4 regions of the Paenibacillus sp. J22P15 genome follow, and region 1 is predicted to be linked to each of the others. Evidence: riboswitches for the same ligand, from Rfam matches in the RefSeq annotation. Region 1 holds a riboswitch; each other region holds the start of a gene.
What was found. Region 1 has a riboswitch for cyclic di-GMP ahead of AC0YN6_RS00220 (methyl-accepting chemotaxis protein). Riboswitches for the same ligand answer to the same signal wherever they lie in the genome.
Positions count from the first base shown of each region.

Region 2: linked by a shared signal. The riboswitch ahead of AC0YN6_RS15295 (LPXTG cell wall anchor domain-containing protein) and the one ahead of AC0YN6_RS00220 (methyl-accepting chemotaxis protein) in region 1 are both predicted to bind cyclic di-GMP.
Region 3: linked by a shared signal. The riboswitch ahead of AC0YN6_RS29850 (EAL domain-containing protein) and the one ahead of AC0YN6_RS00220 (methyl-accepting chemotaxis protein) in region 1 are both predicted to bind cyclic di-GMP.
Region 4: linked by a shared signal. The riboswitch ahead of AC0YN6_RS29440 (anti-repressor SinI family protein) and the one ahead of AC0YN6_RS00220 (methyl-accepting chemotaxis protein) in region 1 are both predicted to bind cyclic di-GMP.

Region 1 covers NZ_JBWDNT010000001.1:45,491-51,134, forward strand. The annotation lists gene AC0YN6_RS00215 (DUF1836 domain-containing protein) at 185-952, shown strand; cyclic di-GMP riboswitch class I at 1,030-1,114, shown strand; gene AC0YN6_RS00220 (methyl-accepting chemotaxis protein) at 1,200-2,957, shown strand; gene AC0YN6_RS00225 (UbiA family prenyltransferase) at 3,139-4,050, shown strand; gene AC0YN6_RS00230 (DUF6081 family protein) at 4,080-4,808, shown strand; gene AC0YN6_RS00235 (ATP-binding protein) at 4,831-5,644, shown strand, end outside.
Region 2 covers NZ_JBWDNT010000006.1:74,761-80,404, forward strand. The annotation lists gene AC0YN6_RS15285 (ATP-dependent helicase ComFA) at 1-1,542, opposite strand, end outside; gene AC0YN6_RS15290 (hypothetical protein) at 1,659-2,120, opposite strand; cyclic di-GMP riboswitch class II at 2,367-2,450, shown strand; gene AC0YN6_RS15295 (LPXTG cell wall anchor domain-containing protein) at 2,482-3,579, shown strand; gene AC0YN6_RS15300 (response regulator) at 3,712-4,440, opposite strand; gene AC0YN6_RS15305 (sensor histidine kinase) at 4,448-5,608, opposite strand.
Region 3 covers NZ_JBWDNT010000034.1:21,050-26,693, reverse strand. The annotation lists gene AC0YN6_RS29850 (EAL domain-containing protein) at 1-1,072, opposite strand, end outside; cyclic di-GMP riboswitch class I at 1,162-1,252, opposite strand; gene AC0YN6_RS29845 (hypothetical protein) at 1,556-1,903, opposite strand; gene AC0YN6_RS29840 (IS110 family RNA-guided transposase) at 2,041-3,318, shown strand; partial or broken gene AC0YN6_RS29835 (stalk domain-containing protein) at 3,727-3,927, opposite strand; gene AC0YN6_RS29830 (GerAB/ArcD/ProY family transporter) at 4,251-5,336, shown strand.
Region 4 covers NZ_JBWDNT010000032.1:24,861-30,504, forward strand. The annotation lists gene AC0YN6_RS29425 (ABC transporter ATP-binding protein) at 1-922, shown strand, start outside; gene AC0YN6_RS29430 (ABC transporter permease) at 955-2,076, shown strand; gene AC0YN6_RS29435 (ABC transporter permease) at 2,079-3,227, shown strand; cyclic di-GMP riboswitch class II at 3,767-3,849, shown strand; gene AC0YN6_RS29440 (anti-repressor SinI family protein) at 3,866-4,027, shown strand; gene AC0YN6_RS29445 (helix-turn-helix domain-containing protein) at 4,090-4,377, opposite strand; gene AC0YN6_RS29450 (SET domain-containing protein) at 4,511-5,128, opposite strand.

The DNA of each region.
Region 1 (5,644 bases):
GAAATGACAAACGCCAAATGCAACGGTAAAAGCCTTTTTTACGCTTAAAAAGCGATTTAACAAGGTGGAAAGGCTTATTCTCATCGATTATCTAGTCTTTACAAGCGTCATTCTCCGGCATATGATGAGTTCATATGAACTTGTAATACTTGAAAGTAAGAAGAATGCGCGAGGAGGAAGGGTTATGGAGTCCTTTACGCTTACTCGAAAAGAGATGGCTTGTTTGCTGCTCGCTTTGGACGGAAGTCATAATCAGAAGCCGCTGCAAGTGCTGCAAGCCGCATGGACCAAAACGCATCAATGTGATTTGGAGAAAGGCTCGGGATTGCCTGCGTTTCTATCTACGATGCTGCCTCCAATTATTGAAAAGTTGATCAAAGGGAATGAGCTGAAAGGCTTTTCACTTCACGAAATTGCTGCGTTAGGACAATTAATCGAATATTCGAATCTGTCGATTACCTCCATGCAAAATTGGGTGAAGCGAGATTTTAAACCTTATTTCGATTGTCCGAAGGCTGGCAAAAAATATTCTCTTAACCAAGCAGCGCTATTGTTCATTATTGATGATTTAAAGTCAAATCTAGATTTTGAATCAATACGCAAGCTGTTTGAGATCGTATTTAAGAAACCAGAGGATGATACGGACGATTTAGTTGGGCCTATTGAATTATATGCATCATACACCAGTATGTTTGAGGAGCTCGACGCCAATAACGATCAACTGCTCGATATTTCCGGTCATTTGAAGGAAAATCCGCATCAAGATTTATTGACAGAGCACGTCATTCGTTCATCAGCGAATCAATTTGCAAGCAGATTACCTAATTTATCGGAAAAGCAACGGGAAGCGGTACGAAATATTTTGCTTGTTGCGGTAATTTCGATTCAAACCTCTTATTTTCATTCCTTAGCGCGGCGCTATTGCAATGCAACCTTATTTCTAACTACTTAGTAAATTCATTCTAATGGGATGTACAGATTTGCTGAGTTGTCTTATACTGGGTTGTGTTGTAAATACAAAAATATACAAACTGAAAAAGGCAAATTAGTCGAAAGTCTAAGACGCAAAGTTATGGGCCTAAAGTGTATGCACTATGGCTGCCAGACCGCCGGTAGGATAATAAGCTATTCTAAGCTGTTCACCTCCTGGGGCTGGATAGCTTTTTTTGTTTTTCAGGTGACAGAGGAGAGAAAGCGGAATGGATTCAAAGGTTTGGAGAGAGAGAGCAAACATACTGTTTAAGAAAATGAAACTGAAGAAAATAACGAGCAAATTAATGCTTATCACCGCAATTATTACTCTTTTTAATGTAAGTTCAGGTGTGCTCATTTATGTTCAAAATCATTCGGTAGCCAGCTCAGTTAGAGATACTGAAAATTTGCTGAGTGCAGAGCGTAACTATCAAGACATCACTAGTCAATTGCTGAAAGCGATGCTGCTTTTGGTTGATGCGATCGAAAATGGAAAAAGCGATGCGACGCTCATTATGGACAATTTAGAGATATTGCCAAGTCAAATCGACGAACTGGAGAAACAGCTTATTGAAATGGATAAGAGATATCCTCCCGCTTCCGAGGACGGTCCATTTTATGCGAATCAGATACCGGTTCTAAAGCTGGCGTTAGACGATCTAAGAAAGACAGATACGGATGTCACCAACCTATCTTCAGATGAGAAGTCGCTGCGAATTAGTAATTTAATAAGTGTGTATACCATTATTTTGAGTTATTCAAACGATGTCATTCATGAACGGTTGACCAATGATGCGAATACGACGCAGCTTTTATTGGATGGAGATATATCCCGTGCGAACATTATTATTCTCATCAACGTTATTTTACTTGTCGTGCTGCCAGCCATTATGATCTTTGGTGTGACTCAGACCATAAAGTCGGGTCTTCTAGGTATTACTCGACGTATTCGGTCTTATGGCGATAATGATTTTACAAGTCAAGAGAGGCTGACTCGCTCTGATGAGTTCGGAGAGATCGATCATGCCTTAGCGGAAATGGGAGATCAGCTTCGAGTCACAATCAAAGCAACGCTGGAAGTCAGCGAATCGGTACTTCAAGTATCGCGTAATATGGATACGATGATTGGAAATAACCGTAAAGCGTCTGAGGATGTGAAGGGTCAGGTCGATCTTGGCAGACAAGTATTGCTCTCGCAATATGACGATGCTTCATCAATTTCAGCTGTTACCGAGCAGATTTCTGCGAGTTCAGAGCAGATAGCAGCTTCGAGTGATTATATAAACAATGACATGCTTCAAATGAAGCAGTCATCCCATGACGGCACGCAGCAGATGGCTGGCGTAGTGTCCATGGTAAATGAGACTGTGGAGCAGTTTGCCAAGCTAACCGAGGCATTCCAAACGATGAACGACCGTTATAATAATGTATCTAAGTTTTTGACTGGCATTCAGGATTTGAATACACAGACGAATTTGCTGTCACTCAATGCTTCGATGGAATCGGCTAGAGCGGGTGAGCATGGCAGAGGCTTCGCAGTCGTTGCGGATGAAATCCGTAAGTTATCTAGTCAGACCGATATGATCTCGAAGCAGATCACGAAGGAACTGACTCTTATACAAACGGATGTAGCAGCTAGCAGCCGTACGTTGGGAAGCTTTGCAAGTGTTATTAATACGACTCGTCAAGCATCGGAAACCGCCAGCGTCACTTTCCAAGCGCTGGAATCACAGAGCAGCATGCTTTCTGATCAAGTGAGTGAAATCTCCACTGCCATCAGTGAAATTACAACTGGCATGACACACATTGTTACTGCAGTTGACAAGCTGCTGAGTACGTCCTCTGACGTTAATGGGAAAATGGAGCATATGAGCGAGTTATCTGTTAAGCAAAATGATATTTCTGATGATTTGCGCTCCCTTGCGGAGAAGTTGACTCTTTCCTCTCATGATTTGACGGAAAAGGCTTCTGTTTTTAAGGTGTAATCATTGAAATCATTATAACTTTTCAACTAGAGCAGACATCATCTTAGGTTTTGAGGTGGTGTCTGTTTCTTTATAAAGCAGGATAAGCGAGTAAAGTGCCGAATTTAATCCATGAGTTGACGCATAGCAAATGGAAATGGTTCAATTGAACTATCGACAACAGAGAGGGCAGTGGCAGCTTATGTTTAAACAATTTATGAAAGCATCCAGGGTCAGAGTATTACCTGTTATGCTTATACCGGTGGCGCTGGGCGCACTCGGTGCCTTTGTATGGAACGGCATATTCAATCCATTATTATTTATTATCACATTGGTTGGAGCAGGATCAGCCCATTTATTTTCTAATATGATTAATGATTTATGGGATTATTATAATGGTACAGATATGGCCGCTCAATCAACAGAAGGAGCGATTGCGACCAATTCAGGGTATTTGACCAAAGGAACCTGGAATATTCGCACCTTTGCAGTCTTAACATGGACACTATTTGGCATTGCGGCGATTTGCGGCATTATTCTCAGCATAGCTAGCGGCTGGCTTGCACTTTTATTTGGCGTACTTGGAGCGTTGATTGCCTATTTCTACGTAGCTCCGCCGATCAAATTCGGTTACCGAGGAAAGGGCTACAGCGAAGTGGCGATACTGTTCTCCTTTGGCATATTGCCTGTTGTAGGAGCATATTACGTACAAACATCGCAGCTTGATTTTCGGGCTCTATTGCTTTCACTTCCAATTGGACTATTGACTACCCTTATTTTGTTCAATCACCATTTCTTGCATTGGCAAGCTGATAAGCAAGCGGGAAAGCGAACATTAGTGGTGGTTTGGGGCGAGAAAAAGGCATTGTTTTTTTCAAGGATTTTGCTTTTCCTAGCCTATATTTCACTCATCGTATGTGTGTTAGCGGGTGCATTACCGATTTATGCTCTGCTTGCTGTACTAACAGCCATTCCCATCTATACGGTTTATGGAAAACTATCTGCAAATAATCCCTCAGCAGCGTATTTGCCGCTAATGGGAGCATCATTGCAAGCAACCATGCGATGCGGAGCGATTATGATTGTTGCTTTAATCATTCAAGGGCTTATTTAAAACTTACAACTTAGAAAGAGGTCATGGAAATGGGAAAACAATGGACTTTAGGTGATTTTCACACGATACTTAATGAAGGCGAAGTTTGGAAAATCGGCGGATTTCCGCTGCAAGACGGCTCCTTCTGGGAGTACCGAGAGCCGAATGCAGTCGTTATTGTACGTAACGGAATATTGTATGTAAGAGCGCCGCTAAGCCGCTCAAACGATCAAATTCAAATTCTCGATAATGCTAAACATATGTATTATTCTGCTGAACCTGTTATTGTACCAGAGTCTGGTGAAATCAGCTTCGAGCTGCAAATACGAGCTCGCTCGCAAAATACGGCGCCCGGCGATCTTTATGACGGCTATGTATCATTAAATTTGCTTGATTTCACAACTGGCGGAGCACTTGATTTCTTTGCTGGAAATGACAAGTATGCCAGTGTCTATGCTGTTCTCCCTTTCCCGGGTGTAACGGTGCCTGAGACGGATAAAACGAGATATTTCTGTGTGTTTAAAGAAGACACGGACTTTGAGGCACGGGAGTTCAATACGTACAAAATTACTTATAATCGTACTGATGATGAAGTTGTTTTTTATGTGAATGGTCGTGAGGTGCGAAGAGAACGCGGAGTTCCAGTTAAATTTAATCAATTTACCGTTGCTCTTGGTATTATGACAGAGAAGGATCTGACACCTGAGGGCAGCGTATCGGTACATGGACAGACCGTTATTGGAGAATACTCGCCAATTACGATTGAAATCAAAGAGTAAGCTGTTGTGAAGGAGCTGCGTTATGTTATTCGTTCTAATTGCTTTGTGGGCTATTGCAGCCATCATATGGCTCTCCGATCGGCGAGCATCCGTTAACCATTGGTTAGGCGCTGTGGCGTTTAGCGGGGGAGCGGGTGCGCTTGCCGCCGTGCTAGACTTGCAATGGGTGCCAGCTGCGGCGGAAGCAGGAATGAATCAGGTAGCGCAGCAGCTTCTTTACCGCTTGCAAGCGATCTCCTCATTAACCTCATATTACTTCTTGCCTTATTCATTCGTGATGTTTGCTATTGCTTACAGACCCGTTCGGCTTCCTAAATTATTGAAGCAGCTTATGCCATTTTTGCTACTCATTCCGATTGTTTTATGTGTTTTGTTTACGCCTTTCTATACGACTGTATATCCGATCTCTTTTAAGATCGTTGTATGGTGGGCAGTTCCTTATATTTTGTACGGAGCGGTACAGGTATTGCTTAAGCGGCAGCTGCACGCGTCCTTCTCGCGTACACATTGGATTATTTGTTCGACGGTGCTTCCGCCGGTCATGTTCTGTATGGTGATGAATTACGTGCTGCCAAGTTTTGGGATGCTGCGAATGTGGGTTTATAATACTTGGATTGTTGGTCTTGCCGTTACAGTATTTGTTGTTGCATTGTTCACTTACGGCTTTATGGGCGTGCGAGTTAAGGTTGATCGCAGAAGATATGACTCCACATTAAGAGCGGTCACATCGGGAACGGCAATTCTAAATCATGCGATAAAAAATGACGCGGGAAAAATGCGGCTCTTTTCCGAAAAAATGAAGGCATACGCTATTGCAACGGATCAACAAGAGCTGC
Region 2 (5,644 bases), on a different contig from region 1:
CTTGCCATATTTGGCCGCTCGCTGTAGTTCACTTGGCGGCGTAGCTGACAATAACAATCGAGCAGCCCCAGGTGCACAGCTCTTATCAGCTGCAAAATGGAGCTGTGGATCGCCAGCATAAGGAAAAGCATCGAGCTCGTCCACAACGACGAGGTCAAAACCCTGATAGAAACGCAGAAGCTGATGGGTTGTAGCAAGTGTAATATCTCCTCTCTCCCAACGCTGCTCGCTGCCGCCATACAAAGTAACGACAGAAGCCTCTGGAAAAGCTTTACGAATGCGCGGGTCAAGCTCGATCACAACATCGCGGCGCGGCGTTGCAATAAGCGCCCTGCCTCCCCGGAGCAACACAGATTCTATCAACGGAAAAATCATCTCGGTCTTGCCCGCTCCCGTGACGGCCCAGAGGAGAAATTCCCTCACCTGCTTCGGATTTTCCGCCTTTGATAAAGAACGTTCCCCTGCCGGCCCCTCCACGAACTGCAGTGCTTTTGCCGCTGCCGCCGTCTGCGCCGGGCTAAGCTCCCATTTATTAAGCCGCTGTTCATATACAACCGGCTTTACTACCTTTGCAGAGCTGCCTGCGCTCGCTTCTGCCAATAGCAACCCGCTGCGCTGCCCCGTAACGAGCAGCTCACACTCCCGGCTCCGCCCCATCCCAATGCACGCCATGCAATAGGCGCACTGCCTCCCGCACGCAGCACATGCCGTGCGATACAGCTGCGCCTCACCGCTCCCGCAGCGCTTACAGCTGCGCTCACGCCTACGGCGCCAAAAAACGTCCAATCGCCCGCCGTTACCTGCGGCGATTGATCCGCTGAGGCGCACCCGCCCGAGCAGCGAAGCAAGCTGGAGCACACCGCTCCAGCCAGCTTCGGCACCGGGACAGGCTGCGCCAGCTAACAGGGCGTGTGCCTCGCTTCGCAATAGCGCACGTCCCTGCATCATATCCGCGGCAATCTTCGCCCCTGCCGCGATTTCTCCCAGCTCCGCTGCGCTAAGCTCTCGCCCGCTATCCGAAACCCCGAACCGAACCCACCGCTCTGCCAATTCAGAAATACGCTCAGCATCAGCTGCTCCTTGCCGATTCCTCCGACCGCCCCAGCGCTGCCAATAACCAAAACCTTTAGCTTTGTAATCATTTTCACCTCTCTTCACTCCCCCGTTCAAACTTCGAACGCGCCCAGCCTGTCCTTCTGTTCTCCCTCCTTCAGCCTTCGCCTCCGCCACACATATCATCAACAGCTGTATTGCCTCCAAACTAGCATTTCGCCTTGTTTCTTCGTTTAACTCTTTATGCACAGCTCTTTTAATTCCGTGGCTTGGAGCAGCAGCCTTGTCCCAAAGTTCTACTGCAAGGCAGGCAACACCGAGCGGGAGCGCCTCTTGCAATAACCAGCCTTCATCCGCAGTTTCTTCATTAACACAACCCGCTTCATCAAATGCCCCATTCATCCAAAATTGCTTGTCCACTTTCGCATTTATGGTCACCCAAGCCTTCCAGCATCCGCATACCTCCACAACATATACCTGAGCCTTCATTCTCATCCGCTCCCTTCACGATACGTACCTAAAAACAAAAAAAAGCACACCCAACGACGCAGTTCGCGCCATTGAGTGTGCTTCACTCCAATTATTTCATTACCGCAAAGTATATACTAAAATGGCATTTTCGACAAATCAGCTGGGTTTTGCAAATCAACCAGCACTGCATGATCGGAATGCGATACAATCCCTTCTGCCTGCAGCAGCCACAGCAGCTGGGTTCCATCTACACCTTTTTTCTGTAAACGCTTACCATCATCGTTTGTGATTAGTGAACCATTTCCATTAGGGTGTACTATGACCTCATTGCCTTCTCTGGTTAGTCGTTCAACAATAGCTAGTGTTTCATCCGTTACCCCTTGATCAACAATCGTCAATCGAACATTCTTGCCCATTCGCTTGGAGAAATAAAACAGCGATCGTACATACCATTCCATATTTTTTTGCCGGACGTCCGCAACAAGCACGTAATGCTTGCTCGATTTCTGTCGCACTCGCCAAATTCGATACGCCAGATGCACCGACAATGCAGCCAAAACATAACAGCCAACAATAAGTAGTAGAACTTCAAACATGGCGGCCACCTCCTCTTTGTGACACTATATGCCATGAAGAGCCCACTGGTTCCGCTGCTTCTGGACAAGATGACAAAATGTGCGTTGTGTCAAAAAGTGTCCCCTTTTTTCTCCTAATTTCAGTCATTTTATGACAAAGAAACACCCTTGAGCAATCTACGGTATATGTTATCATTTTATTATGAATCTTTACATATTTAAGGAATTCACGCATATAGAAAGGAAGAGGTGGATTGTTACAATCATCATAACCAGGGAAGCGATGAAATATAATCTGCAACTGGACACTTGGATTATATGGAGCTAGTAGTGTAACCGGCCCTCTTAGAACTCCACTACCTATCTAAGAGGAGAGTGAAAAATGCGCTATTATAAAAAACAATTGTTAATGGGCTTAGCACTCCTACTGATTTTCTCGCTAACGCTTAGTTCCCTGGCTCTTGCAGAAGGCGTAAACAATCAAGAAACAACTGCAGCCGTGCCCTCAAATGAGAATAGCTGCCAGCAATTTTCAACCAGTAGAGATGATATCCCTAAAGCACAATCCAACATCGTAGATAATAACGACGGAACAGCTACTGCCACCTTTAAGACAAAAATCGATTGCGTTCAAGTCAGTTTCTCATCTTATGTAAGTCCAGATGACTGGGTTGCAAGTCCCGGCGATACAACAATTCCATACCACTTACAAAAACACTATGACGGACAATCCTTTATTTATCCTAAAGCCGGTACGTATACCGTCACGATTGATATCCCAGCATGCTTGCCTTATCAATTAGACATCTACAGTGGAGATTTGCTTCTCGAGTTAGGTTCAAATGCTCACGGCAGCAGAGCTGTAGCCTGGAAGGTGAAGCTTAATAGTAGTTGTACTACTACTACTCCTACACCTACTCCAACGCCAACTACTACACCAACATCAACACCTGTGGCTACTCCTTCTGAGTCGCCTTCACCTACACCAACATCTACACCTGTGGCTACTCCTTCCGAGTCGCCTTCACCTACACCAACATCAACACCTGTGGCTACTCCTTCCGAGTCGCCTTCACCTACACCAACATCTACACCTGAGACTACACCTTCTGAGTCGCCTTCACCTACACCATCGTCTACACCTGTGACTACTCCTTCTGAGTCGCCATCATCTACACCATCGTCCACACCTACAGTTACAGCTACACCTACTGCAACTCCTACGGTAACCCAGTCACCTACGCCATCCCCTGAGGCAACGCCAATTATCGAAATAGATGAAGAAGAGCCGCCAGTGGGCGGAGTTGGTGAAGAGGGTGAGCCTCCAATCGATACCGTTATTGATGTAGAGGAGGATCAAGTTCCGCTAAGTACCCTCCCAAAAACAGGTGAATCCAGTCCGATTCCATATTATCTTATCGGCGCATTCGCTCTTTCAGTCGGTTTCCTCAATCTCCGTAAGCAAAGAAATAGAAGGTAGATACTTCAACTTCGCACTCCTAGACTGCTTAATAAGCAGCTTAGGAGTGTTTTCTCTTTTTTACAGCACAAAAAACCCGCATCAACCGATACGGGTATTTCCTCGATATATAAATAATAAGCGAAAAGGTTACTATAACGTAACCCATCCGTATTTAATCGATTGAATAACAGCTTGTGTCCGGTCATCAACTTCCATCTTTTGCAAAATGCTGCTCACATGGTTTTTAACCGTTTTTTCGCTAATAAATAAAAACTCCCCAATAAGCTTGTTGCTTTTGCCTTCTGCCATAAGTCTCAATACCTCTGCCTCGCGGCGAGTGAGCGGACTTTCATCGCCAGCAACGAACTTCACTCCCGGCTCTTGAGCAGCAGCTGCTCCGGACACGATGCCCATTTCATCCAAATACGTCATGCGACGAAGCTGATTAATCAACTTGCCTGTTACTTTAGGATGGATATAAGCATGTCCTTGGACAACCGAACGAATAGCATTAATGAGCGACTCCGCCTCCATATCCTTCAGAAGATAACCGGTAGCCCCTTTTCGAAGGGTTTCGAATACGTAGCTCTCATCGTCGTGGATAGATAAAATGATAACCTTTACATCAGGAAACATATTTTTCAAACGTTCTGTCGTGACGACACCGTTCTCGATTGGCATATTAATATCCATCAGGACAATTTCAGGAATGGTATGATTGCAGAACTCCAAAACTTGAATCCCATCTCCACATTCGCCGATGACTTCAAGATCGTCTTCCATATTCAGAATTCGCTTTAGTCCTTCTCGAAAAAGCTGGTGGTCATCCGCAAGTAAAATTTTGATTGTATTCACATTGCTTGCAACTCTTTGGGTCATCATCATCTTACTCCTTTCTAGATTCGGCAGTAGTAGGTATATCTATTATAATTTTCGTCCCTCTACCGGGATTTGAGTCTATATCCATCCTTCCCTCAATCAGCTCAATGCGTTCTCTCATTCCTACCAATCCAAAGTGTGCGTTTCTAGTAGCATCCTGCTCAATTAAACCGCTATTAAAACCAACACCGTTATCTTGAATGACGAGTGAAATATGCTGTGGCTGATAGTTAATTTCGAGCGATATATGAGAAGCGCTCGCATGCTTAAGTGCATTGGTAAAAGCTTCTTGAACTAGGCGGTAGATCGCCGCTTCCATTGCAGAGGGCATCCGAGAATCTTTTCCGATCAGCTCGAATACGGTATGTATTTTTGTTTTCTCTTCAAAATCCTGCGTGAATTTGCGAAGAGTCGGTACAAGTCCCAAATCATCCAAAGCCATTGGACGCAAATTAAATATAATTTTGCGAATTTCTTCTAGACCGGAACGAACTTGTCCTTTCAAATCTACTAATTCTTCCTGTACCATTACAAATTCCTGCTTGATTAGCATACGTTCTGCAATTTCTGTTCGAAGTACAATGTTGGCGAGTGATTGCGCTGGTCCGTCATGGATTTCCCTAGCGATCCGTTTACGCTCTTCCTCTTGGGCCAAAATAATCTTTAAGCCGAGCAGCTGCCTCGTTTTGGCAGATTCAATAATACGTGTAACCTGATTAAGGTCACCCGATAAATATTCAAGCACAACATTTATTTGTGAAGCAATCGTTTCAGCACGTTCAATTGAATTTTCCACATTTCGAACACGTTTTTGCAAGTCATCCCGACGCGCCTTCAAATAGGATTCCTTCTCGCGGTAAACCATTAAATCCAACTGGATTTGTGTAGCCTTCTCATAAGCAGACTTAATGTCTTCTTCCTTAAAACGCACAAAATCCCGACTTACTTCTGTCAGCCTTATACGCGCACGGCGATAGTCCTGCTCGAGCTGATCAACCTTATCTATCGTCTTCACCGTTTCTTGAAGCACGACTTCAAGCTCCTGCTCGAGCGATTCCAGCTCCGTACGCGCTGATTCACATATTTCATAAATCTGGTATTTACTATCTTCCATCACTTCAATTGCATTTTTAATAACTCGATTTATATCGACTGTAAGATGGTCCACGGCAGATCGGCAACCTTTCTATATTAAAGGTTAATC
Region 3 (5,644 bases), on a different contig from region 1:
AGATCTGTTTCAGCAAGCGGTCGCCAATCGAATGACCTAACGAATCATTAATGTATTTAAATCGGTCCATGTCCAAATACATGACAGCCAGCTTCTGCTGGTTCCTCTTCGCTTCAGTTAATGCTTGATCTAAGGTGTTTTTAAACGAGCTGCGATTTGGCAACTCGGTCAGTTGATCATGAAAGGCCAAATATTGATTTTTTTGTTCTGCTTGTTTTCTCTCCGTAATATCGCGTCTTACGGTCACAAGGCCTTTTCGGCTGCCATCTGGATTGAAAATTGGAACCTTGATGACATCATAAAAACTTGTCCGGCCATCAGACGTGGCAATCTTATCTTCATAACGGGTTAACTCACCGGATTCCCATACCCGTTGATCGGAAGTTGTGCATGTTGACAAAAATTCTCGACATAAATCAGAATACTTCGACATCTCGAAATCAGTTTTCCCTTCATAGGCAACGTCGCCAAGCTGATAGGAGGATAATGCGAACGTGTTGGCCTTTAGCCATCGGCCCTCACCGTCTTTAAACAGAATGAAATCCGGAATGGCGTTAATGAGTGTGTGCAATTGTTCTTTGTTGTCGACAAGTCGCTCTTCCAAATCGATGATATATGCTGTATTCCGATCTCCAGCGTTCATATCAAGAAGTGTACCAATAAAACGGACGGGATTCCCGTTATTGTCGCATATCCAATCCCCCTGGGAATGAACCTTCCGCACAGATTTGTCCGAAAGCATAAAGCGATGCACGATGTTGAACTGTATTCTCTTATGCAATGCTTCACTGAATTTTTCTTTCACCGCCGCTTTGTCATCCGGGTGGATCAAAGTCCAAAATAGATCGGAAGCATTGCGAAATTCACGATCGGAAATCCCTAGCACCCGGTATATGTTATCGGACAAATAGATCTCGTTCGTACTCAGATCCACATCCCAATTACCCAATATGTCAGGCATCATCTGCTTGAGGTGCACACTTTGATTGGAAAAATCATTTTGCTGCTCGATAAAGGCGGAATTTTTCGACAGCCCTTTTTTTGTTGGGCGAAACAATTGAAAGAAAGCCATGATTACCTCTCCAGATTCTTATTTATAAAAGAAAAAAAAGCATCCCCTCCTCTAATGGAGAGTTGCTTGATTCACCAAAACTCGTATGTATCAGCAACTGGCTGGCATCGTGCACACGTGTACATTTTAGCCCCTATAGCTTTGCGTCCCCATTTTTCAATGGGTTTGCCCTTATATGTTATTATCATTGTAAAAACTAGAGGAGGATCTTCTGCGAAACTTTTATCCATTATAGTCCATAAATACCATAACTACAAGTTTTTATGGATCTATATACCTAGGTCAAAAGTAGTTTTTTTGAAAAGAAGCATCCCCCACCGCTTTTTTTTCGGGATGTTAGTTCATACTAGTGCTCGATCTGCACAAACTCACCCTTATTTATTCAGCTATCGATGAGCTTTTTGAACAGACTCTAATAGTAATTTTTTCATGAGCAGCAAAAAGAGTGCTACGAAATAGCACTCTCGTACTATGATTCGGTTATCAAGCCGCTCTCACGTCCACATATCCTTTGTGTTCGATCATTCGAACAGGAGGGTAGTCCAAGTAGCTTTCTTCCCAAATCCCCTCCCACTCCTCCCAAGTAAGGCCCGGATTAAGCGATTGTTGCTCGAAGAAGTGGTACTCCATGGACGCATCCTCAAGCTCCGACTCTTTCTCCATATCGGATTTTAGCCAATCAGGGGTTTCCAGCATTTCGTCCTCTGTCACCCATTTCATCGCTGGGTAGACATCGTCTTTCCCGAACTTCGTCAGGTCTTTAAAATCCTTACCTGCACCAGTGCAATCGTCAATAAAATGAGCAGGCCACCGCAGTGTCCGCTCATCCATGTATATTATTCAACTAACATGTCCCGTTAACATTCCTGTAGGTGTTAGTAGATTCAATTTGCAGAAAAACGAACGCCTCGCTAGGATGAGTATGTACTGGGTTGCAGCCCTCAGAACTCACCTTAGGAGGCGTTATTATGAAGTCTAGACTAACTAAAGCTCAAAATCAACGTGTAGAACGTGTTTCCACTTCTACGCTTGTCATTGGCATCGACATTGCCAAGGAAAAACATGCTGCTCAAGCTACTAACTTTCGAGGTATTGTCCTCACCAATCGCCCCATTATGTTTTCGAACGACCATGCGGGCTTTGAGCATTTAATAAGCAGTATTCGTAAATTACAGAACATGCACATCTTGAATGACGTCATTGTGGGAATGGAGAGTACCGTTCACTACTGGTTCAATCTCGCTCATTGGTTGATGAATCAAGGGATTTCTGTTGTTCTTGTTAATCCAATGACGACCAAACGCAATAAGGAAAACAGGGATAACTCTCCATCTAAGAATGACCCAAAGGACGCTTTGGTCATTGCCGATGCAGTGAGCCGCGGGTTTTATACGCGCTTCTCTCCAAAGGAAGAAGCCTTCCGCCGCTTACGGGTTATTGTCACAAACAGAGAGCATTGGGTGGTTAAATCCGGACGGATTAAGAATAGAAGCCACCGCTGGTTGGATATCCGTTTTCCAGAATACTGCAAAGCGTTCGAAGATATTTTTAGTCCGCGTTCATTAGCCACTTTGCGTCGTTTCCCAGCCCCATCTGACGTATTGCAGTTAACTCCGGAGCAGATGGTGCAAACCTGGGGAGTTTACATGGCTAGACCTGGCGGTGTGCGAGGCAGGAACAAGGCTATCCAGCTCCAAACACTCGCTAGACATAGCGTTGGAGACGCTACTGCCCTTGAAGAAGACAAATGGGAACTTAGGCACCTCATCGAAGAATATGAACGAATCTGCCACATCATTGATGAAGCGGACGAGATCATTAAAAAGCTATTGCCCGAGATCCCCTGTTCTGATCTCGTTCGATCCGTCGGTGTTTCCGTTCCCGCTATGGCTGCCATATTCGCATTTGGCGGGGACTTACGTAAGCTGTCTCATGGAAATCAGTTATTACGAAAAGCTGGATTAAACTTAGCGGAACGTAGTTCTGGTAAGTATAAGGGGCACATTAAGCTAACCAAACGAGGAAACTCGTTACTACGGAAGCATTTGTACTTCTCAGTGTTTCACCTCTTATCTCACAATCGTGCATTCCAAGCCGTGCATGCACACAATATTGAAGTAAAACGAATGACGAAAATGCAATCCATGATGAAGTTGATTGGGAAATTGGCACGAATGATCGTAGCCGAGATAATCTTTTTTCAACACATATCCTGCAATACCATCAACACTTCCTTTATGGATTAAGTCAGGTAGCATTTCAACAGAGGTGGCTTCTTCAGCAGAACCGTATGTCTTTCCATTTTCATTTTCAGGATAGTTAGGAGAATTTATGTGGCTTTGATTAATCGTACTTTTAGCATATGTGCTTTGGAATGCCATTGCACCTCCCACTACACAAACTATAAAAACAACACCAATCAATATTCTGATGCTTTTAAAATACATCCTCACTTTGTTCACTCCCTAAATGGCCGTTCGTCTCGTCTGTTTCACTTCTTATGCGTCACCAAATAATGGAAAGTTAGATGAGCAGGCTACCTCAGTGCCTGCTCATCATGTATGATATTCAACTATCGATACCTGCTAGCTTAATGATCGAATGCCCAGAAGCTTGAACGGCCGAATTTAGAGAAATATCGTGTTTAATAATAATCATTCTGAATCGATGGTAACTGTTCGAGTTTTTTGATCCCAGCTTACTTTGGCTCCGGCAGCCTCAACAAAACGAAGACCGACATAGAACATACCATCTGGGGCTAAATAGGAACTTTGATTAAGTTGAATAGATTCATCATTAATGTAACCTGTCATTTTATCCGCAATTAGTTTGATTATCAAACCATCCTTTACGGCAGTGACACTTTTTCTTTATTATCCCACTCAACGGTCATGCTAAACTTTGTGAATATAGGACGAAATGGAATCATCTTGAGATCTGAAGGAAGGACTTCACCGTCAAAGATGACCTTCGCCGTTTCCGCTCTGCATATGCCGTTGAAAATACCACAAAAAGTGAAAAAACAACTATGATGATAGAAAGTAAATTGCGAATCTTTTTCTGAGTTTACACAAGTTTCATTTGGATACTGGCAAAGGGATGAAGGAAGAAAAAGCGTATATAATCATAAGTAAATTCCAATAATAGAACCAGACCTGAATAATAGAAAGGTGATCAAATGCTTGAAAATGGTAAAATATCAAGTCGTCAATTGATGATTTTATGTTTTTTTGTAACGATTGGTGACGCTATCTTAGTTCTTCCCGCTATTCCAGCCGTTGTAGCCAAACAAGATACTTGGATTTCGGCCATTTTTAGCGTCGGAATTGGGTTGTTAGTGTTACTTTTATTCCTTGCTCTAAACAGACGGTCCCCTAATTATACATTGATAGAAATGAGCGAAAAAATTTTTGGAAAATGGATCGGAATGTTTATCTCTCTTCTATATGTATATTATTTTTTACTCGTTGCAGGAGAGTATCTAAGGGAAATAGGTGATTTTTTTACGACTCAAATGATGCCCCAAACACCCATCCTATCCTTACTTATTCTTATTATGGGGATTGTCTTGATGGGAACCCGCCTTGGATTAGAACCTATGGCTCGATGCGCGGAAATCTTATTCCCTTTTTTTATATTGTTCTTATTGCCAATAATTGTCTTTCTTTTGCCTAGCGCTCAGATTGAAAACCTGCAACCTATCCTAGAAGATGGATTTAAACCAATACTTCGAGGATCATTAACTTTTATCACTTATCCTTTTTTAGAACTTGTTATTTTTTTAACGATTCTCCCATATGTATCTCAAAAAGCACGAGTGAAAAAGAGTTTAATTCTAGGGGCAATGTTAGGAGGACTTGTAATAATTCTTATTTCAACTGTTTCTATTCTTGTACTAGGTGCCGATCAAACCAGCAGGAATCTATACCCAATCTATACATTAGCTAAAAAAATAAATGTTGCCGATTTTATCACAAGAATAGAAGCTGTGTTAACATTTGCATGGTTTATTACAATTTTTCACAAACTTAGTCTGCTTTTTTATGCAGCAACATTAGGGCTGGCTCAAACGTTTAAATTAAATGAATATCGTTCACTTCTTTTTCCTTTAGGAATAATCGTAATCGTCTTATCAATCATTATTGCTCCAAACATCGTCTACTATAATAATGTGATTTCATACTTCCACCCATTCTATACCATGACCATGTGTCTGTTCATTCCGTTATTCATGATAATAATTACTGGAATTAAAAGAGGATGACAAAAATAAGTGGATAGTTATGAAGTCAATTCGCATGATAAAGCACGAAAACCTCTTATTGTTTTAACTACTAAGTAGTCCCGTTAACCCCCTGCCTCTACTCCCCTAAGTACACTTAAACAGAACGATTGTAACGTGAATATTAAACTGTAGAAACAGGTAATAACAGGGAAAGAATGTGATGATCTATAATAACCAATTTTTTAAGCTATGCTGCCCATTAGCATTCCTGTAGAGCGTTAATTATCAGCTTTGCAAAAAAAGAAGCGCCTCGGTACGATGGGAGTACGCAACGGGTCATAGCCCTA
Region 4 (5,644 bases), on a different contig from region 1:
AATTAAGCAGCTTACGAAGAAGTTTGGGGATTTTATTGCCGTGGATAATATCACGATGTCTGTAAAGGAAGGCGAGATATTTGGATTTCTAGGTGCGAATGGAGCAGGGAAAAGCACTGCCATCAATATGATTGCCTCATTGCTCCGGGTTTCCAAAGGCGAAATCGAAGTTCTTGGCAAGAGTATAGCTAAGCATAGCAAATTTGCGAAGATGAACATCGGGATCGTGCCGCAGGAAATGGCTATTTATGAGGATATGACCGCTTATGAAAACGTTCATTTTTTTGCCGGATTATACGGACTCAGAGGGGCGGAGTTAAAGGAGCGGGTCATTGAAGCACTAGCATTCGTAGGTCTTGGCGATAAGCACAAAAACTATCCCAAAAACTTCTCAGGCGGCATGAAACGAAGATTAAATATAGCCTGTGCAATTGCCCATCGGCCAAAGCTGCTCATTATGGATGAGCCAACGGTGGGAATCGATCCGCAATCTCGCAATTATATTCTTGGTTCTGTGAAGAAATTGAATCAAATGGGCTGCACGATCATTTACACGAGCCATTATATGGAGGAGGTCGAGGAGATCTGTACAAGAATCGCCATTATCGACCACGGCAAGATCATCGCGGAAGGAACAAAAGGTCAATTAAAGGCCATCATTACGAATCAGAAAAATATAGGTATCGAGGTTCGTTCGGCAGAAAATCTGGATAAGAACAAACTGGAGGGAATTGCAGGCGTTAACCGGGTTGAAGTGGAGGATCGAATCGTTAAGATCACCTCTGATTCCGAGGTCAATAATTTGAACCGGATCATCCAGCAGTTGATGGCGGACGATATTGAAATACGTTCAGTGGAAGAAAATGAACCTAGTTTGGAGACGGTGTTCTTGACATTGACAGGCAGAAGCCTGCGGGACTGATAAGAAAGAAGGGATAAGGAGGCGAAGGGGAAATGAATGTATTCAGAATAATGCTCAAAGAGTTAAAGGTTATCCGCGATCCCAAGATGCTTTTGTTCTTGGTGGTTTCTCCGCTATTAACCATGCTTATTTTGGGAACGGCGCTTACGAATGCTTTTAACGGCAGTTTAACGGTTGAAGAAGAGATCAACGTACTTTATAAGAATAATAGCTCATCGAGTGAGTTCTCTAAATATTGGGACGACTTCACGGGGCAGATGCGTCAAGTCGGCATTAAACTCGAGAAAGCAGACGAGAAGACGGATGGGAAGATAGAAGTGAAGAACAACCGCTATGCGGGTTACGTCGAGATTTCGGACAATGGGCTGGAGTATTACAGCAGTAGTCAAAGCTTGATTGAAAGCGATATTGCTAAGAGTGTGCTTACAGCTTTTGCAGATCGTTACCGATTGGCTGCTGAAGTATCAGGTACAGACTCGGAGCAAGCGGTTGCGATCATGGCCGGAAGCGGCGGTGAAAGCTATGTAGTCGAGGAGTCGCTGAATGCCACAAGAAAACCTGGTGCTATGGACTATTTCGCTATAGCGATTACGACAATGATTATTTTATATAGCGCCTTAACAGCCGCACAATTAATAGACAGTGAACGCAAAAGGAACACAGCTGTTCGATTACTTGCTTCACCAGTGACGAAAATCGAAATTTTCGCGGGTAAATTAGCGGGGCTTGTCATGCTTAATTTAATACTAACAATTGTCGTAGTGCTCATCAGTAAATACATGTTTAATGCCTATTGGGGAGAAAATTTGGGTCTCGTGTTTCTAACGCTCTTTACTGAAATCATTTTCGCTGTGAGCTTAGGACTCGGATTTAGTTATATCATTAAGGGAAACGCATCAGGCACTGTTGTTATGATTATCATCCAATTGGCCGCATTTCTCGGCGGTTCATACTTCCCGGTCGAGGAGGCTACTGGAATCATGGCAACCCTCTCTTCTCTTTCTCCGCTGCAATGGTCCAATGCAGCACTTATAGAAATGATATACGCAGGTAGTCTGTCAGCAACAGTTAACGCCATGCTGTTAAATATCGGCTTCGCGGTCGTCTTGCTTGGTATCGCATTAACGATGATGCGTAGAAAGGAGGGGTTGTAACAATGAGAGACACGTTATGGCTAATCAGGAGGACATTTATTTCTACCTTTAAAAATTATTTGAATTTATTTATATACTTCGTCTTTCCAGTTATGGGAATCCTGCTCGCGACACTAGTCCAAGGAGGCTCGGGAGAAACCGATTTGAGAATGGGCATTGTTAATTATGATGGACGTCAGACGATAACACAGGGTGTTATCGATTCGGTGGACAGACAGGATTCCATGCTTGTAAGTGAGATTAAGGAGAATGAGATAAAAGAGCTGATTGCTGCTGGCGAGCTGGATGCAGCAATTATCCTTCCCGCAGGTTTCGCACAGAGCCTGATTGACGGCAAGCCCGCAAATGTTAAGATCGTATCCATTAAGGGGGCGCAGGTTACCGGACATGTGAAAGCATCCTTGGATCAACATATTAACAATATGGCTTCGATCGGCAAGGTGGTTAAAGGAGATAAGGCTAAGTTTGATACCCTGTATGAGGGATATCAAAAAACAGACTTCAGATTATCAGCTGAGAAAGTAGAGGATCAATCCGTAAATTATAACAAAACCAATCAATCAATAGGTTACTTGCTTGTCCTCATGCTGGTGTCGGCTTCGAATTTATCCGGAATTCTTATTAAGGAAAGAGAGAATAGAACCTATTATCGCCTATTATCTTCTCCGATCAATCCTAGAACCTATGTCTTATCTAATATCATCGTTAATTTGACTATGATGATGCTGCAGATTGCAGTGACACTGTTGATTATGATAACTATTTTTCATGTCGATCCGGGTATTCCTTATTGGAGCATGTTCCTAATTCTTGTGTTATTTGCTCTGGTGGCAATAGGGTTATCGCTTGTAATCGTGGCATTTTCCAGCAGCTCTTCTACAGCCAGCGGCATGCAGAATATGATCCTCATTCCTAGCAGCTTATTGTCCGGATGTATGTTCCCGCTTGTGTTAATGCCGGAATCCATGCAGCAGCTCGCGCACTTTCTTCCCCAGTATTGGTTGTTGGATACCTTCAGCGATCTACAACAAGGGGTATCCCTTGGGGAATTATCCTTGAACTTGATCATTTTGATTGCTTTTTCTGTGGCCTTATCTTTAATAGCCGTCTATAAGTTTGGCAGGAATAATGATACTCGAAGCTATATTTAAGAAAATAAGCTAATCCCATATTTTAAATTTTGGGAATCAACGGGACACGATAGCTCAATAAGCACGAAGAGACGGCAGCCGGTGAAGTGGTTGTCGTTTTCTCAACTGGTAGGATAATTGAAGAAGGGTAAGATCTATTTTTCTAAGTATTAGATACAGCTGTTATAAGTCCAAGAATTTTGAGTATAACCACATACGCTATAAATGAGGGGATGGTGGACAAGATGTTAAGATCATCTCACATCATTCTCTGCCGTAGCTTAAAGGCGATGTTCCTGCATCGCCCTTTTTTAATGTGAGTAAAATAAAGAAATCAGTCGAAAATATCAATAATTGAAGTCCTTATGTTTGTTCAACGGGGCAGGAAAGTTAAAAGAACTATTCCTAGTCGAGCGAATTAGTAAGACAAGTAAAAAAGCAGTATGTGTCCTTTACAATCAATTCGACAAAGAATGTAATAATCTATCATTTTGTGAGACATGAAGCGATAACATGCGTAACAGAGCTGATTTATAATAGATAAAGAAATCAAATGAAGCAGCAAAAGGGAGACGTTGAAATGCGTTTAGTATCTGGGCACCTTAAACGCAAGGAGTCATTGGTGCAACCGTCCCAGAATGAATGGGGGACATAGGATTATGGAACTTGTAAAATCAGAGAATAATCATGACTTGGATTTGGAATGGGTAGCCCTAATAAAAAGCGCGCGATCAATGGGGTTTACGAAAGAAGACGTGCGTAAAGTTTTTCTGTGCCTTCAGGAAAGTGATAAGGATGACACTCAAGAAACGTCTGTTTAATAACAAATAAAACGTTATTCACGCTTGATTTTCCACTTATTAAATTCCAAAAATTGTTTAAACTATTCCTTGCTGACACCAGAAGCCGCAGCCTCTCTTACCAATTCGGACCATTCATGTTCAAGATGATCAACCTTTTGCTCACACTGGTCAATTTTTAAAAATTCTTCAACTGTAACCTTCAATACATCGCTTACCTTTTCGAGAAACTGAATCGAAGGATTTTGTTGAAGCCCTCGTTCAATGGAGCTTAAATAAGATTTCGCGGCACCGGCTCTTTTAGAGAGCTCGGTCAGTGATAAGCCATTTCTCTTGCGTTGCATCTTAATACATTCTCCTGTGAGGGAGATAACTATGTTTGGCCCCGTAATACACTGGTCTGACTAGCAGTATATTACTAAAAGTTTTAATTACGATCTTTCTTTCTATGCAAAAGGCTGACCCTGAGTCATCTCCGATGACTTTAGGGACAGCCCCGTTCCGTTATGCTTCGTCTTCTTCATCATCTTCCGACTCGTCTACGAAAAGAGTAAGAATTGATGGTAACGGTAGAAGTCCCGCGGCTACTGCTTTTACTTCTTCAGCATATTCCTTTTTGATTAAATGTTTCAGCGGTTGTTCGACACTATTGAAATACTTAAACGCTTCCCTCGCCATTTCATCCCATTCCTGAGAGAAATACAAATAATCATCCGCTCTCACTCTTGTCCGAGATGTTCCTTCCTCATGCACGCATTCAAAATCTTCATCCTCTCCAACAATTCCATAATCACATGTCAATTGTTCCCCAGGGTGTATATCTCTTTCAGCTAAATTAAATTCAAATACCGTATCGATACAGGTCGGATGGAAGCTATGATTCATGTATTTTGCATGGTCCCAATGTAAAATATAATACTCACCGTCGTCACTTAAATAAGAATATTTATCCACCACTCTCCGCCGAAGTTCATCAAGGGATTCAACGAAATCCTTCTTTAATGTCATTTCTAAGTCATCCGAAATCCAAGTTATGGTTCCTTTTGGAATAAATTTTGTGGCAACAATGCCGACACCTATCACATCGTTGATAAAGCGGAGTTCTGTATCCGGATGCATCATGATTGTGAGTTCATCCTCCTTTTTAGTACTGAAATATAATATTCATTCTTAAAAAGGAGGGACACGTTCATAAAACTATTTTCGGTAAAGATCGGGACCAAAAAAGGCAATAATCCCTCAAACTACAGCTGATTGCCCAAAAATTTGCGTTATTTATGGTACGGTTCCCCCCGGTTTCACCGCTTGGTGAACCGTATTATTTGTCATTACGCTAACGGGACATGATAGCGAACTGTTAGCTCCGAGGTAAAGAAACAAAGTGATGAAGAAACTGATGTAGACGAAGGCGACGAGTTAGCGCCGGATAGCTTTTTTGATGAAAGATCTGATTTGGAAATCCTCGATGTAAAGGTAGATATTAAGAAAGAGCTTTATGAGGTGATTACATTTTCAAAACCATTGTGGTTTACAGATAATAAATTTGCTTTAGTACATAGAGAATTCGCTCGTATTAAACCGCCTTCATTTAGTTATAGTTGGCGTTCAACTAACGGGTAACGTTAGTTCAATGAAGGA